2 linked regions of the Candidatus Pseudothioglobus singularis PS1 genome follow. The protein of the gene in region 2 interacts with the protein of the main gene of each other region in a pairwise test. Links are inferred from orthologs where the notes say so. Each region holds a gene or a part of one and is shown on either strand. Other genes may lie near its edges.

Region 1 (6,832 bases), 1.3 Mb from region 2 along the record:
ATTTATTCGATGAAAACATATGGTGTTGAAACAAGTACATCTGTTCTTGATGTAGGTTTTTTTGAATCAAGAGAATATAAAAATATAGAAAAGTACTCAAGCCAGGTTGAGAGTATGTTTACTGACGAAACATTTGTTCAGAAAGGCGCAAAAGAGGTAAAAACACCAGACTTTACTACCGCCCTCAACTTTCTTTTGGTTGAGGCAAGAAAGGGACAGGGTTTTCAACGATATAAGGGGCTTGGAGAAATGAATCCTGATCAGTTGTGGGATACTACAATGAATCCTGAGTCTAGAGTAATGCTTAAAGTTAAAATCGAAGATGCAATTGCTTCAAACGATGTTTTTACAACACTTATGGGTGACGAGGTTGAGCCAAGAAGAAACTTTATTGAAGAAAATGCACTTAAGGTAGACAACCTCGACTTCTAATTTAGTAAACTAATAACTTGAATTGAATTAATTCGAGTTACGAATTTATTTACTAACCACCTGACCGCATTTGTAAGATAATTACTTTAATTACTTACAAATGGTAGGGTTATGTCAAAAGAACATCCTGTTATCGCTATAACTGGCTCTTCCGGAGCTGGAACGTCGACTGTTAAAAATGCATTCAATCATATATTTGGAAGGGTTGGTGCTAGGCCAGTTATTATTGAGGGTGATAGTTTTCATAAGTTTGATCGCAAACAGATGAAGACTGCAATGGAGCTTGAAGATAAAAAAGGAAATAAGTACTTTAGTCATTTTGGTCCTGAAGCAAATCATTTTGATCTGATTGAAAAAACATTTAAACAGTATGGTGAAAAAGGGCATTGTGATCGACGCTACTATATTCATTCTGATGAAGAGGGGGCTCCTTTTGGGAAAAATGCTGGTGAGTTTACCGAGTGGGAAGATGTTGGAAGAGATAGTGACTTATTGTTTTATGAGGGCCTGCATGGGGGCGTCAAAGATGGAAACATCGACGTAGCTAAATATGTTGATTTACTGATAGGCGTGGTGCCCGTTGTGAATCTGGAGTGGATTCAAAAAATTCATAGAGATAAAGAGCAAAGAGGATATAGTGCAGAGGCAACTGTTGACACAATCCATAGACGAATGTGGGATTATATAAACTACCTTACCCCCCAATTTTCAAGAACCCATATAAATTTTCAAAGAGTTCCAACTGTTGACACGTCTAATCCTTTTATAGCAAGAGACATACCAACTCAAGATGAAAGTTTTGTCGTTGTTAGGTTTCAGGACCACAAGTATTGTGACTTTGTTTACCTACAAGATATGGTAGCAGGCTCATTTATGTCCCGACCCAATACGTTAGTTGTTCCAGGCGGAAAGATGGGCTTTGTAATGGAGCTAATTTTAAGAGAGCAAGTAGAGAAAATGCTTAAGCATTAAGCACGATCCATTAGATATTTAGTCTTTTACAACAATGTTGATTAGTCGATTTGGAACAACAATTACTTTGATTATTGCTTTGCCTTCAGTGAACTTTAAAACTCTTTCATCTGAAAGCGCTGCCTCTTCTACAAGTTTATTTTCGGAGTCTAATGGCACTTCTATTTTTGCCCGTAGTTTTCCATTAACCTGGGCTATTAGTTGAACATTTTCTTGAACAAGGGCTGAATCATCCACTATAGGCCAGCTTGAGTTAACTACCGCTTCTTTCCCTCCCAACAAAAACCAAAGGTGGTGACAAACATGAGGCATAACGGGGCTGAGGCATTTAACCATTATCTCAATTGCCTCTCGTTTTATGAAGGCCCCTTCTCGTGAGTCATCATTATATTTTGATAGCGTATTGTTTAACTCCATCATAGCAGCAATTGCGGTATTAAAAGAATGCCTTCTTCCAAAATCATCGCCTACTTTTTGCAGGGCTAAATGGGTTTTTTGACGAATTGTTTTTTGCTCTTCTGTAAGCTTAGAGGTATCTATTTTTGAAACAACAACGCTGTTTTTTGACTCCACAAAACTACTTACAAGTCGAAAAAATTTGTTTATAAACCTATGAGAGCCTTCGATGCCCGTGTCTGACCACTCAAGATCTTGAGTTGGAGGAGCAGCAAATAAAATAAAGAGTCGTGCGGTGTCTGCCCCGTATTTTGAAATCATTTCTTCTGGGTCAACTGTATTGCCTTTTGATTTGCTCATTTTGGCCCCATCTTTAAGCACCATCCCCTGAGTGAGAAGATTGGTGAACGGCTCATTTGTCTTTACAATGCCCTCATCCCGCAGGAGTTTTGTAAAAAAACGTGAGTATAAAAGATGTAATATGGCGTGCTCTATGCCTCCAATATACTGGTCTACTGGAAGCCAATAATTGGCTCGTTCATCTAATATCGCATCCTTCTGATCAACACAGGTGTAACGTGCAAAATACCAAGAAGATTCAAAAAAAGTATCAAAGGTATCTGTTTCTCTCTCCGAATCTATTCCACATTTTGGACAAGGCGTCTTATAAAAACCAGGCATTTTTTTAAGTGGTGAACCCACTCCATCTATTGCCACATTTTCTGGGAGTCGAACCGGGAGATTTTCAAGAGACTCTGGAATAGCCCCACAAGAAGGGCAGTTTATTATTGGAATTGGACAACCCCAATATCGCTGTCTTGAAATTCCCCAATCTCTTAGGCGATAATTAGTTTTTTCTTCACCCATTTTTAGGCTCGATAGTTTTTGGCTTATTGCCTTAAATGCGACGCCGAAGTCAAGGCCACAGAACTCACCAGAGTTGATAAGAATTCCTTTTTCAACGAATGCTTCTTCGCTTATATCAACTAGGCCATTGGAGTCAGCAATCACTTCTTTAATAGGAATATTGTATTTATTGGCAAACTCATAGTCTCTTTGATCATGGGCTGGAACACTCATAACTGCTCCAGTGCCATAGCCCATTAAAACAAAGTTTGCAATCCAGATAGGAGTTTTTTCCCCAGTTAGGGGGTGGATGCACGTGAGTCCAGAATCAACACCCTTTTTTTCCATGGTTTCGATTGCAGCCTCAGCAGTTTCCATTTTTTTGCATTCATCAAGAAATTTTTGAACCTGTTTATCTTTTTTACCGGATTCTATTGCCAGAGGGTGCTCTGCAGCGATGGCAAGATATGTAACGCCATAGAGCGTATCTGGCCTTGTTGTATAGACTGTAATTGAATTTGCGTTATTAAGCTTAAACTCAATATCTAGACCAACTGATTTACCTATCCAGTTAGTTTGCATCATTTTAACAGCATCAGGCCAACCATCAAGTTTTTGAATGTCTGCCAAGAGCTCGTCTGCATAATCAGTTATTTTCATATACCACTGAGAAATCTCTTTTTTCTCAACGGGAGCGCCCGAGCGCCATCCACAACCATCCACAACTTGTTCGTTAGCAAGTACTGTATGATCAATGGGGTCCCAGTTTACAACAGCCTTTTTTTTGTAGACTAGGCCTTTTTCAAATAACTTAATGAAGAACCATTGTTCCCATCGATAGTATTCTGGATGACAGGTTGCTAGCTCTCGCGACCAGTCATAGCCAAAACCTAATTCGATTAATTGATGCTTCATATGGCTTATGTTTTCATAAGTCCATCCTGCAGGCGGCACCTCATTTTTTATAGCAGCATTCTCTGCTGGGAGGCCAAAAGCATCCCATCCAATTGGCTGCATAACGTTTTTACCCAGCATCTTTTGATACCTTGATATAACATCACCAATACTGTAATTTCTTACATGTCCCATATGGAGTCTCCCAGAGGGATATGGCAACATAGATAGGCAATAATATTTCTCTTTAGTTTCGTCCTCTGTAACTACAAAAGAGTTATTTTTTTCCCAATAATTTTGAGCCTCTCTTTCGATTTTTTTGGCGTTGTATTCTTGTTGCATTGTTTAGTTTTAATTTAAGTTGAGAGTTCCAACGAGCGAGCCTACACTATTCATTTCATGTTTTTCTAGATACTGACTAATTCCAGCATTAATTTCTTGACAGACCAGCGGGTCATAAAACAAAGCAGTGCCAATTCCTATTGTATCTGCTCCTGCAATAATAAACTCGATTGCGTCTTGTGCATTAACTATTCCGCCTTGCCCAATAATAGGAATATTATGGTTTTTGCTGACTTGGTAGACCTGATGAACCTTAAGAAGTGCTATTGGCTTTATTGCTGGACCAGAAAGTCCGCCTTGATTATTCCCAATTATGGGCTTTTGTTTTTCAATATCTATAGCCATACCCATGACTGTGTTTATTACAGCTAAGCCATCACTTCCAGCATCAATACACCGAAGTGCATTTGAGGCAATATCAGTTTGGTTGGGCGAAAGTTTTGTGATAATAGGCTTGCTTGTATTTTTGCGACATATTTCTACAACTCTAAAGGACATATCAGGATCATTTCCAAAGGCTACGCCTCCTTCTTTGACATTGGGACAAGAGATATTAATCTCAATTGCATCAATATCTGTATCATCAAAATGCTTAGCTACCTCACCATACTCTTCAACACTAGAACCAGAAATATTAATAATAAACTTAGTTTCATCTTTATCTAAAGTGGGCAAAATATCAGTAATGACTGAGTTAGTTCCTGGATTTTGAAGGCCAATTGCATTAAGCATTCCATTTGGAGTTTCGGCGACCCTGTGTGTTTTATTTCCTAGTCTGGGTTCTAGAGTAGTGCCTTTTAAACAAACTGCGCCTACATGAGAGTTAGAGAACCCTTTTATTCTGGTGTATTCTTCTCCAAATCCAACACACCCCGAAAGCAGAACGATTGGGGAGTTAAGGGACATCCCACAAAAACTTGTTTTAAGATTATTTTGCATTGTCGACATTATACTTTTATGATGACTTGGGAGTCATTAACTTCGTCTAAAATGTTGCTATGAATGGAGTTTTTGTTACTGGAAGCAATACAGAGGTTGGAAAAACCACAGTTTCTGTTGAAATAATAAAGCAGCTTAGAAAAAAAAGAAAAGTCGTTGTAAGGAAGCCGGTAGAGACGGACTGTGAGTTGGTAGACGGAAGTTATTTTCCAAAGGATGCGGTGAAGCTCAACGAGGCTTGTGGTTCCGGAGAGAGTTTAAGTCAAGTCTGTCCTTATTGTTTTGAACTTGAGGCGAGCCCTGAAGAGGCTAGTTTGGATGCTGGAAAATCCTTAGGCCTTGAAGACTTGGTATACGCCTGCAATGATGGAGTTGGTGAGCGTTTTGTTTTTGTTGAAGGGGCAGGTGGGTTTTATTCACCGATTGCAGACAAAGCCCTCAATTCGGATCTTGCTGTTCAGCTTGAATTGCCAGTTATTATTATTGTTAAGGACGAGCTAGGAGCAATAAGCCAGGCTTTGTTGGCCATCGACGCTGTTCTCAGCAAAAAACTTAAAATTGCTTTCGTCGTTCTTAATGAGGTTCGTGAGAATACGCTTTCAAATCTTGAAGCGCTTCGCTCTTATACAGACGTTCCTGTTCTAAAGTTTTCGATTAAAAATTCTGAGTTATTTTATTTAGAGGTTGAAAAACTAATCTAGTATCGTAAGGCTTGGTTTTTTATCCCCCTTATCTGAACTAATGCCTTTGTTGTCAAAAAGCATTCCCTCGCCATTCTCATTGGCATAGATAGACATCACAGCTTCACAGGGAACAATAATCTTTTGGGACTTGCCATTAAAGCGCGCTTTAAAGCTTATGATTTCGTTATTGATAAGTCGATCAGCAGTTGCTGAAGCGCTAATGTTTAAGACTATTTTTCCATTGTTTTCAAACCCATCAGGAATTGAAAGGCCCTTACTTTTGGCCCTTACTAAGACGTATGGAGTGAGATTGTTATCCTCTATCCAGTTGCAATATGCTCGGATTAAGTAGGGAATAACGCCTGGCATTTGTCTCTAGTTAAAGTCCTTTTCAGCAAAAGTCAAACTATCATGAAAACCTTCTTTTTCAAAAAGCCTATTTGCATATTCTTTGATTGGCTTTGCTTTTTCGCCTAATGAGATTCCTAGAAGATCTAGCCTCCAAAGGATTGGTGCAATACAAACATCAACAAGTGTCATTGTTTCGCTTTTAAAGTAAGGCTTATGAGAAAACAAAGGGAGAAGCTCTAATAAGTTTCCATTCAATGTTTTTCTAGCAGCATCTGCTTCTTTTTTGTTTCCATTGAGAATTTTCGAGACAAGCTCATACCAGCATCCATCTGCTCTTGTGAAGCGGTAGATCAAAAGCCTTTTTTCGGCTTTTTCAATTGGATCTACTGGCAAAAGCGGCGGGAAAGGAAAGCGTTCATCAAGGTATTCCATGATAACTGAAAGATCATATAAAACCATCCCCCTGTCAAAAAGAGTGGGAAGCGTCTCGCAAGGATTAAGCTCAAGCACTTCTTCTGGCATTTCATCAAATTTTAGTTCTATGACTTGTCTTTCTATCGACTTGTGAGCCATAATAAATCTGACAGCATGAGATTCTAGCTCTTGTGATGCAGAATAAAGGGTTGTTGAGGCCGGATTGGGTTTTGTTAGCATAGTTTTTACCGAATTAAAAAAAAGTCCCTTGCCGTTTTAATGACAAAGGATGATTATGAAAGATTGTATCAGAAATCAGTCGCGAGGTCTCCAAATGCCATATTTGACATCCTTCCAGTATTCTTTTTTGAGAAGATAAACCAGGATAAATAGGATGCTTAAGAATAATAGAACCCATTTACCAAGCTGTAGCCTTATTAATTTCGCTGGCTCGCCAACATAGTCTAAAAAGTTTGTTATGTCACGAACACTATTATCAAACTCTGACTCAGATTGAGACTCTCGAAGCGACCATAGGACATCTGGCATAGAGGCATTTACTA
Region 2 (6,684 bases):
TCTAATCCTGATAAAGCTCAGGCCCTGGGTAAAGAAAAAGTTCAACTTGATAATCTGTGTGAAACATTTTCAAACTCATCAAACATCTTAAATGATGCTAAAGAACTCTTAGAAATGGCAGAGACTGAAAATGATAGTGACACAGTTAATGGAATCATTTCCGATTTAAGTGAAACAGAGAACTCTATTGCCACTTATGAATTTGAGAGAATGTTCAGTGGTGAGATGGATCGAAACTCTGCCTACTTAGATATACAGTCTGGATCTGGTGGAACTGAAGCTCAAGACTGGGCTGAAATGATTTTAAGGATGTATTTGAGATGGGGTGACAAGCACAATTTTAAAGTGAAGCTTATGGAGGTTTCAGCTGGTGAAGTTGCCGGCATTAAATCAGCCACCATACACTTTGATGGTGACTATGCGTTTGGCTGGCTTAGAAGTGAGATAGGGATTCATAGACTCGTTAGAAAATCCCCATATAATGCAAATGGAAAAAGACATACTTCATTTTCTTCAGTTTTTGTATCGCCTGAGATTGATGATGATATTGAAATTGTGATTGATCCATCTGAACTTAGAATTGATACCTATCGAGCTTCAGGAGCTGGTGGTCAACATGTTAATAAAACTGAATCAGCGGTCAGGATTACTCATTTACCAACCTCAACAGTGGTTCAGTGCCAGGATGGACGTTCACAGCATGCTAATAAAGATCAAGCAATGAAACAGTTAAAATCAAAGCTTTATGAACTAGAAATGCAAAAGCGTAATGCTGATAAGCAAGATGTTGAGGATTTAAAGTCAGATATTGGTTGGGGACATCAGATTCGTTCATACGTGCTTGATCAGTCAAGAATTAAAGATTTAAGAACAGGTGTTGAAAGTAGCAATACCCAAGATGTTCTTGATGGAAATTTAGATCAATTTATTGTTGCCAGCCTTAAGGCTGGCCTCTAATAAATAAATCTTAATTGTTTTAGGATGCATTGGTACAATTATTACTAAATATTAATACTTCAACATGAAAGCTATAGATACTATACAGTTTAATGAGAAAGGCCTTGTTCCGGTTATCACTCAAGATTATTCAACAAATCAAATTTTGATGATGGCCTGGATGAATGAGGAAGCATTTGCTTTAACTTTAAAAACAAATAAAGCAGTCTATTTTTCAAGGTCGCGCAAAAAACTATGGTTCAAGGGTGAAAAATCTGGAAACTACCAAGATATAGTCGAAATATTTACTGATTGTGACCAAGATGTTGTCTTGCTCAAAGTCAATCAAAAAGGTGGCATTGCCTGTCATACTGGACGTGCTAATTGTTTTTTCAATAAACTTGAAAATGATCAATGGAAATGCGTCTCTAAGGTAATTAAAGACCCCAAAGAAATCTATGGATAACATTCTAAATACCCTAGAAAAAATTCTGGAAGAACGAAAATCTTCATCTGAAGATAAATCTTACGTCTCTTCTTTGTATAGCAAAGGAGTGAATTCGATTTTAGAAAAAGTCAGTGAAGAGTCTGAAGAAGTTATTCAAGCAGTGAAAGAAGAAGGTAGAGATGAAGTTATCCATGAAGTAGCTGATTTATGGTTCCACATCATGGTCCTTCTGCGCCATGAGGATATTAGTATTGAAGAGATTGAGTTAGAATTAGCTAGACGTTTTGGCGTTTCAGGTCATGAAGAAAAGGCATCAAGAAAAAAGTAGCTATAGCCTACTAACCTAAAAGCTCAATAGCACTGATAACGCCATCGGCAACCTCTGAAATTCTTTTATTTTTATCCATTGCCATCTTTCTGAGAGATTGATAAGCTTCATCCTCAGTTATTTTTTTGTGCTTCATTAATAAACCCTTGGCCTTTTCTATTGACTTTCGTTCAGCAAGCTGACTTCTAGTTGCATCTAACTCATCTTTTAAAGCTTGGAATTCTCTAAAACGAGCGATGGCTACATCAATAATTGGCTGCACTCTTTTCTCTTCAAGGCCGTCAACAATATAAGCATTAACGCCCGATTTAATTGCTGTTCCAGCCATATGTTCCTCAGAGCTCTCTGTAAACATTACAATCGGCTTTGGCTTAGTTTTGTTGACATCCCTAAGGTTAGCAAAAACAGCCTCATCTGGTATGTCTGCATTAACAATGACAACGTCAGCATGAGTAATTTCATTACTATTGACAAGGTTTTCACTTTCCTCTAAACGACTAATTACCTCATGACCTTTATCCTGAAGAGCACGTCTAAGGATTGCTGATCGGCCCATATTTTCATCGACTAAAATAATTTTAAGGGCAGTCTGATTCATTGTATTTTTTTTCATAATTCTAAGTTTTTATAACCATCAATAATATACCTCATTAGCACAAAGGTTATAAATGGATTAAAGTTTTATTATTAGGCCCTCCACTAAAGAATATATATTCTTTAGTGGAGGATTTTAAGTTTGAGTTTATATATTAAATTAGTTACTTAACGACAAACTCTGGATATGCCTCGAGTCCACATTCTGAGATATCCACTCCATCTTCCTCTTCTTCCTTGGATACGCGAATACCAATCAATGCTTTAAGAGTCAGCCAAAGTAAGAATGATGTCACAAAAACCCAAATAAATATTGTTGTAGCACCAATAATTTGACCTGAAAATGGAACTTCACTATTTGTTAAGGGTACTGCTAAAAGACCCCAAAGACCAACAACACCATGAACTGAAATTGCACCAACTGGATCATCGATCTTGAGTTTACGATCAAGCATTACAATTGAAATCACTACAATCACACCACCGACTGCTCCGATTAAACTTGCAACTAGAGCACTTGGCGTATCTGGTCCAGCAGTAATGGCAACTAGGCCTGCTAGAGCTCCATTAAGTGTCATCGTTAAATCTGCTTTACCAAACCATAGTTTCGCAAATATAAGTGCTGCAATAACACCTCCTGCAGCCGCTGCATTGGTATTAACAAAAACCATTGCCACTGCATCTGCACTCTCCTTACTTGCCATTGCTAACACTGATCCCCCATTAAAACCAAACCATCCTAGCCATAAGATAAAAGTACCTAAAGTCGCCAAAGGGAGATTTGCACCTAGAATTGGCTTTGAATTCCCATCCTTATCATATTTCCCTTTTCTGGGACCAAGTACTATTACCCCAGCAATTGCTGCTGCTGCTCCAGCCATATGCACAATGCCTGATCCTGCAAAGTCATAGAAGCCAAAATCACCTAAGTTATATAGACCAAAAACATCATTTCCACCCCACGTCCATGAGCCTTCCAATGGGTAAATGATAGTAGTAAAAATTATTGCAAAAGCAAAGAATGTAAATAGCTTCATTCTTTCTGCTACAGCACCAGAAACAATTGACATCGCTGTCGCTACAAAGACTACTTGAAAGTAAAAGTCAGATGCATTTGAGTATGTTTCGCCCTGTCCACTAATTCCAGAAAGAAAAGCACCACCGCCATACATTAAGTCATAGCCATAGACCATATACATAGTACATGCAATTGCAAAAAGACCAATATTTTTAGTTAATATTTCTGCGGTATTTTTACTCCTCACAAGGCCAGCTTCTAGCATTGAAAAGCCAGCTGCCATCCACATGACAAGGGCGCCCATTACTAAGAAATAAAAGGTATCAATTGCATATTGTAATTCTAATATTTGATTTTCCATTTTCCTCTCCTATAGTGCTTCTGGACCAGACTCATTCGTACGAATACGAACGACCTGTTCCAGATTTGTAACAAAAATCTTTCCATCACCAATTTTGCCGCCGTTAATCTTACAAGCAGTGCTAATGGTCTCAATGACCTCCTCAACCTGCTCATCAGTAATTGCAATCTCTAACTTTACTTTTGGAAGAAATTCAACCACATACTCAGCACCGCGATAAAGTTCTGTATGGCCTTTTTGCCTTCCAAAACCCTTAACTTCGGTTACTGAAACCCCATTTATATCTATATCTGAGAGAACTTGTCTCACACTATCCAGTCTTTTTGGCTGAATATAAGCTGTAATCATTTTCATATCATTGCTCCAATCTCAAAAACAAAAAAGCCCACTACCTTCGAGAAAGTAGTGGGCTTCTATACCATTTCAGCTCATCTTTAAACTGACGAAAAAAAACGCTTATTAAGGCAAGTGCCCAAATAAACGTCTATGTCTTTTCTTGATACCAACATTGGCTTCAAGTTGGACTAATTATATAGAAAATATTTTTATATATTTAGTTTTTTTAGATATTCAGATTCTGAAAGGATTTCAACACCATTATTTTTGGCCTTATTCATTTTTGACTGACCCACATTTTCTCCAATAATGAGAAAATCAGTTTTTGAGCTGACAGATTTTGATACTTTAATGCCTAATGACTTTGCTTGTTTCTCAAGATCAGATCGAGGCTGATTCATAGTGCCTGTAAACACAATTTTTTTGCTATAAAACGGATTTGAGCTTGTATCTTCATCAGTAATCAAAATGGTTTTTTCTAGTTCAAAACCGCCAGATACTAATACTTCATATTGGGATTTAATAGACAACAATCCATCAAAAATGACCTCTGCAGTGAGCTCTGCAAAACCATCTATCTCTGCAATGCTAGCTATTGAAAGGCTAAAGACTTCATCAATTGAATAATTTTTTAATAAATTTTCACAATTACCCATTCCAAGTCTATGAACACCAAAAGCGGCCAAGAAACGCCAATCTTCAATACTTTCTTGACGTGATCTTTGAAGTTGATTAATAAGGTTTTGAGAGGTTTTTTCACCAAAACCCATAGAAACTAATTCATCTATATTAAGAAGATAAATATCACTTACTTGGCGTATTCCTTCATCATATAATTTTTGAATCGTTGCATGTCCGAACCCATCATTGTTGCCCAAGATTCGAAAAAAATAGATCATCTTGCCAACCACCTGATCTGGGCAATCATTGTCATTGGAACACATCAAAAAATCTGAGTCCCATATTAATAGAGAATTGCAGCTCGGACAGTTCAAAGGTATATCAACTTCTGCAGTTTTAAGAACCTTATTTATTTTAGGAATGACCATCCCACTTCGAGTTAACTCAATAATACTTCCAGCGCCTAAACCTTGTTCTTTGACAAGCCCGTAGTGATGACCAGTTGCCCTATAAATAGTCGCGCCGCTTAATTGAGTTGGCTCCAACTCTGCAACAGGGGTTATCTTTCCGGTCCTTCCTACTTGAGCCGTCACTGAAATAACTTTAACTTGTGCTTTTTCCTTATTTTCTTTGTAAGCAATCTGCCAGCGATGGAACTTACGATTTGAACCCATAAATTCTTTTAATTCAGGATTGACAATTTCAAAGACTACCCCATCAATATCAAAATCAACACCCCCCTCAAGCTTAATTACTATATCTAAGAATTGATTTTTGAACTCATCAATATTCCCCTTCCAAAATGGAAGTTGCTTAAAAGGAACAAATAAAGCAGCCTTTGCATCAATTGCATCTCTAGCAAACTTATCTAATTCTTTTTCCTTAATGAGACTTGCTTGAAAATTTCTTGGGTACTCAAAATCATTACTTAAATGGTCTTCAAAGTAACTCCTCTTAACAACAATCTCTCCGGGGCCTTGGCCTCTTTCACTATCATTTAAAATACCAAGACCTCTTTGAAACACTCTGCTAATATCACTTCCCTTATTACCATCACCACGAGTGTAAAGCCTCTTTCCATCGTCATAACCGGCAAATCCGTCTAATTTTGCAGTCCCTTTAATTTGAATTTCAGATAGTTGAACATTTATTTCTTCAGAAAATTTTGATATTCTTTCAAGCCACTTCTCGATCTCTCCCCAAGTATAAGCCTTGTCCGTTGATAGCATTTTTTCTGGGAGCTTAATTTTTTCATCTGAAAATCCCTCACTTTCAGATTCAATCTTTTGAAGAAAGGGATGTTTGGGCATTCTTTTTTGAAGCTCAGGAATAAAGATGAAATCATAATTTTCATCGGTAACTATTGGGCTTCCACTTCGATAACTATCATTAGCTAGAACACAAAACTCAAGTAAATCTGAATCAGAAAGGTGATTTGCCAATGTAGTTTCATTAGCAATGTTTTGAATCTGTTTTTTTGTCAGCATGATTTATTAAAATCTAGCTTAATTTGAAAAAAGTTAAAACTTGGAAGCGATTTGATCAAATAATTCTTCACTATAACTAATTATTTTTTCATCATTTTCTTCACTAAGATCTACAAAAATAACATTTGTTTGCGAGCTGGTATCTTCTTTTAAAATTAACTGGTACGTTTTAGTTATTGAGGCTGTAGTTAATAGTTTTGAGAAAAAACCCTTATTAGGAGTTACATTGATAAAGTAGCTCCCTTCAAGTGAGTCGCTATCCTCAATATCAACTCCAGACTCATCTAGCGCCCAGCCTAATAGTTTCCATGATTCATTTTTATCGAATGGAAAAACTAAAGAAGCATAACCTGTATCTGATATGACAACTGACACAGCAGTTTTTTGCTCTTCAACGTTTGATTGAATCTTTGAAATGGAATCACCCCTATCATTGCCTAAAAAAACCATTAACTGAAGAAGCATTTCTGTCTCAAGCTCAACATCTTTCTCTCTAGGCTGCCAGACTCTTGTTGCACCACTCACAACTTCGCCAATTGAACTTAATGTCAAGTA

What was found.
Region 1: the proteins of W908_RS02100 (region 2) and leuS interact in binary tests that used the Escherichia coli proteins (3 or more experiments, as listed by UniProt). The link is inferred for Candidatus Pseudothioglobus singularis PS1 from one-to-one orthologs.

Annotation. Positions count from the first base shown.
Region 1 is NZ_CP006911.1:1,702,950-1,709,781, reverse strand. What follows is about bases 1,153-4,199. They hold leuS (leucine--tRNA ligase), read right to left. Parts: upstream 3,883-4,199; coding sequence 1,423-3,882; downstream 1,153-1,422. Other genes in these bases: W908_RS08630 (dihydroorotate dehydrogenase), read right to left, coding at 3,892-4,199; W908_RS08640 (phosphoribulokinase), read left to right, coding at 1,153-1,404. Also shown: gyrB (DNA topoisomerase (ATP-hydrolyzing) subunit B), read left to right, coding at 1-432; more of W908_RS08640, read left to right, coding at 544-1,152; more of W908_RS08630, read right to left, coding at 4,200-4,830; bioD (dethiobiotin synthase), read left to right, coding at 4,881-5,522; W908_RS08620 (ClpXP protease specificity-enhancing factor SspB), read right to left, coding at 5,514-5,873; W908_RS08615 (glutathione binding-like protein), read right to left, coding at 5,880-6,509; W908_RS08610 (cytochrome c1), read right to left, coding at 6,585-6,832.
Region 2 is NZ_CP006911.1:413,002-419,685, reverse strand. The notes cover bases 3,681-6,579. They hold W908_RS02100 (BRCT domain-containing protein), read right to left. Parts: upstream 6,130-6,579; coding sequence 4,231-6,129; downstream 3,681-4,230. Other genes in these bases: bamC (NlpB/DapX family lipoprotein), read right to left, coding at 6,163-6,579; W908_RS02105 (P-II family nitrogen regulator), read right to left, coding at 3,695-4,039; W908_RS02110 (ammonium transporter AmtB), read right to left, coding at 3,681-3,685. In the rest of the region: prfB (peptide chain release factor 2), read left to right, coding at 1-957; hisI (phosphoribosyl-AMP cyclohydrolase), read left to right, coding at 1,022-1,402; W908_RS02120 (phosphoribosyl-ATP diphosphatase), read left to right, coding at 1,395-1,712; W908_RS02115 (ANTAR domain-containing response regulator), read right to left, coding at 1,723-2,325; more of W908_RS02110, read right to left, coding at 2,471-3,680; more of bamC, read right to left, coding at 6,580-6,684. UniProt on the Escherichia coli protein: DNA ligase that catalyzes the formation of phosphodiester linkages between 5'-phosphoryl and 3'-hydroxyl groups in double-stranded DNA using NAD as a coenzyme and as the energy source for the reaction.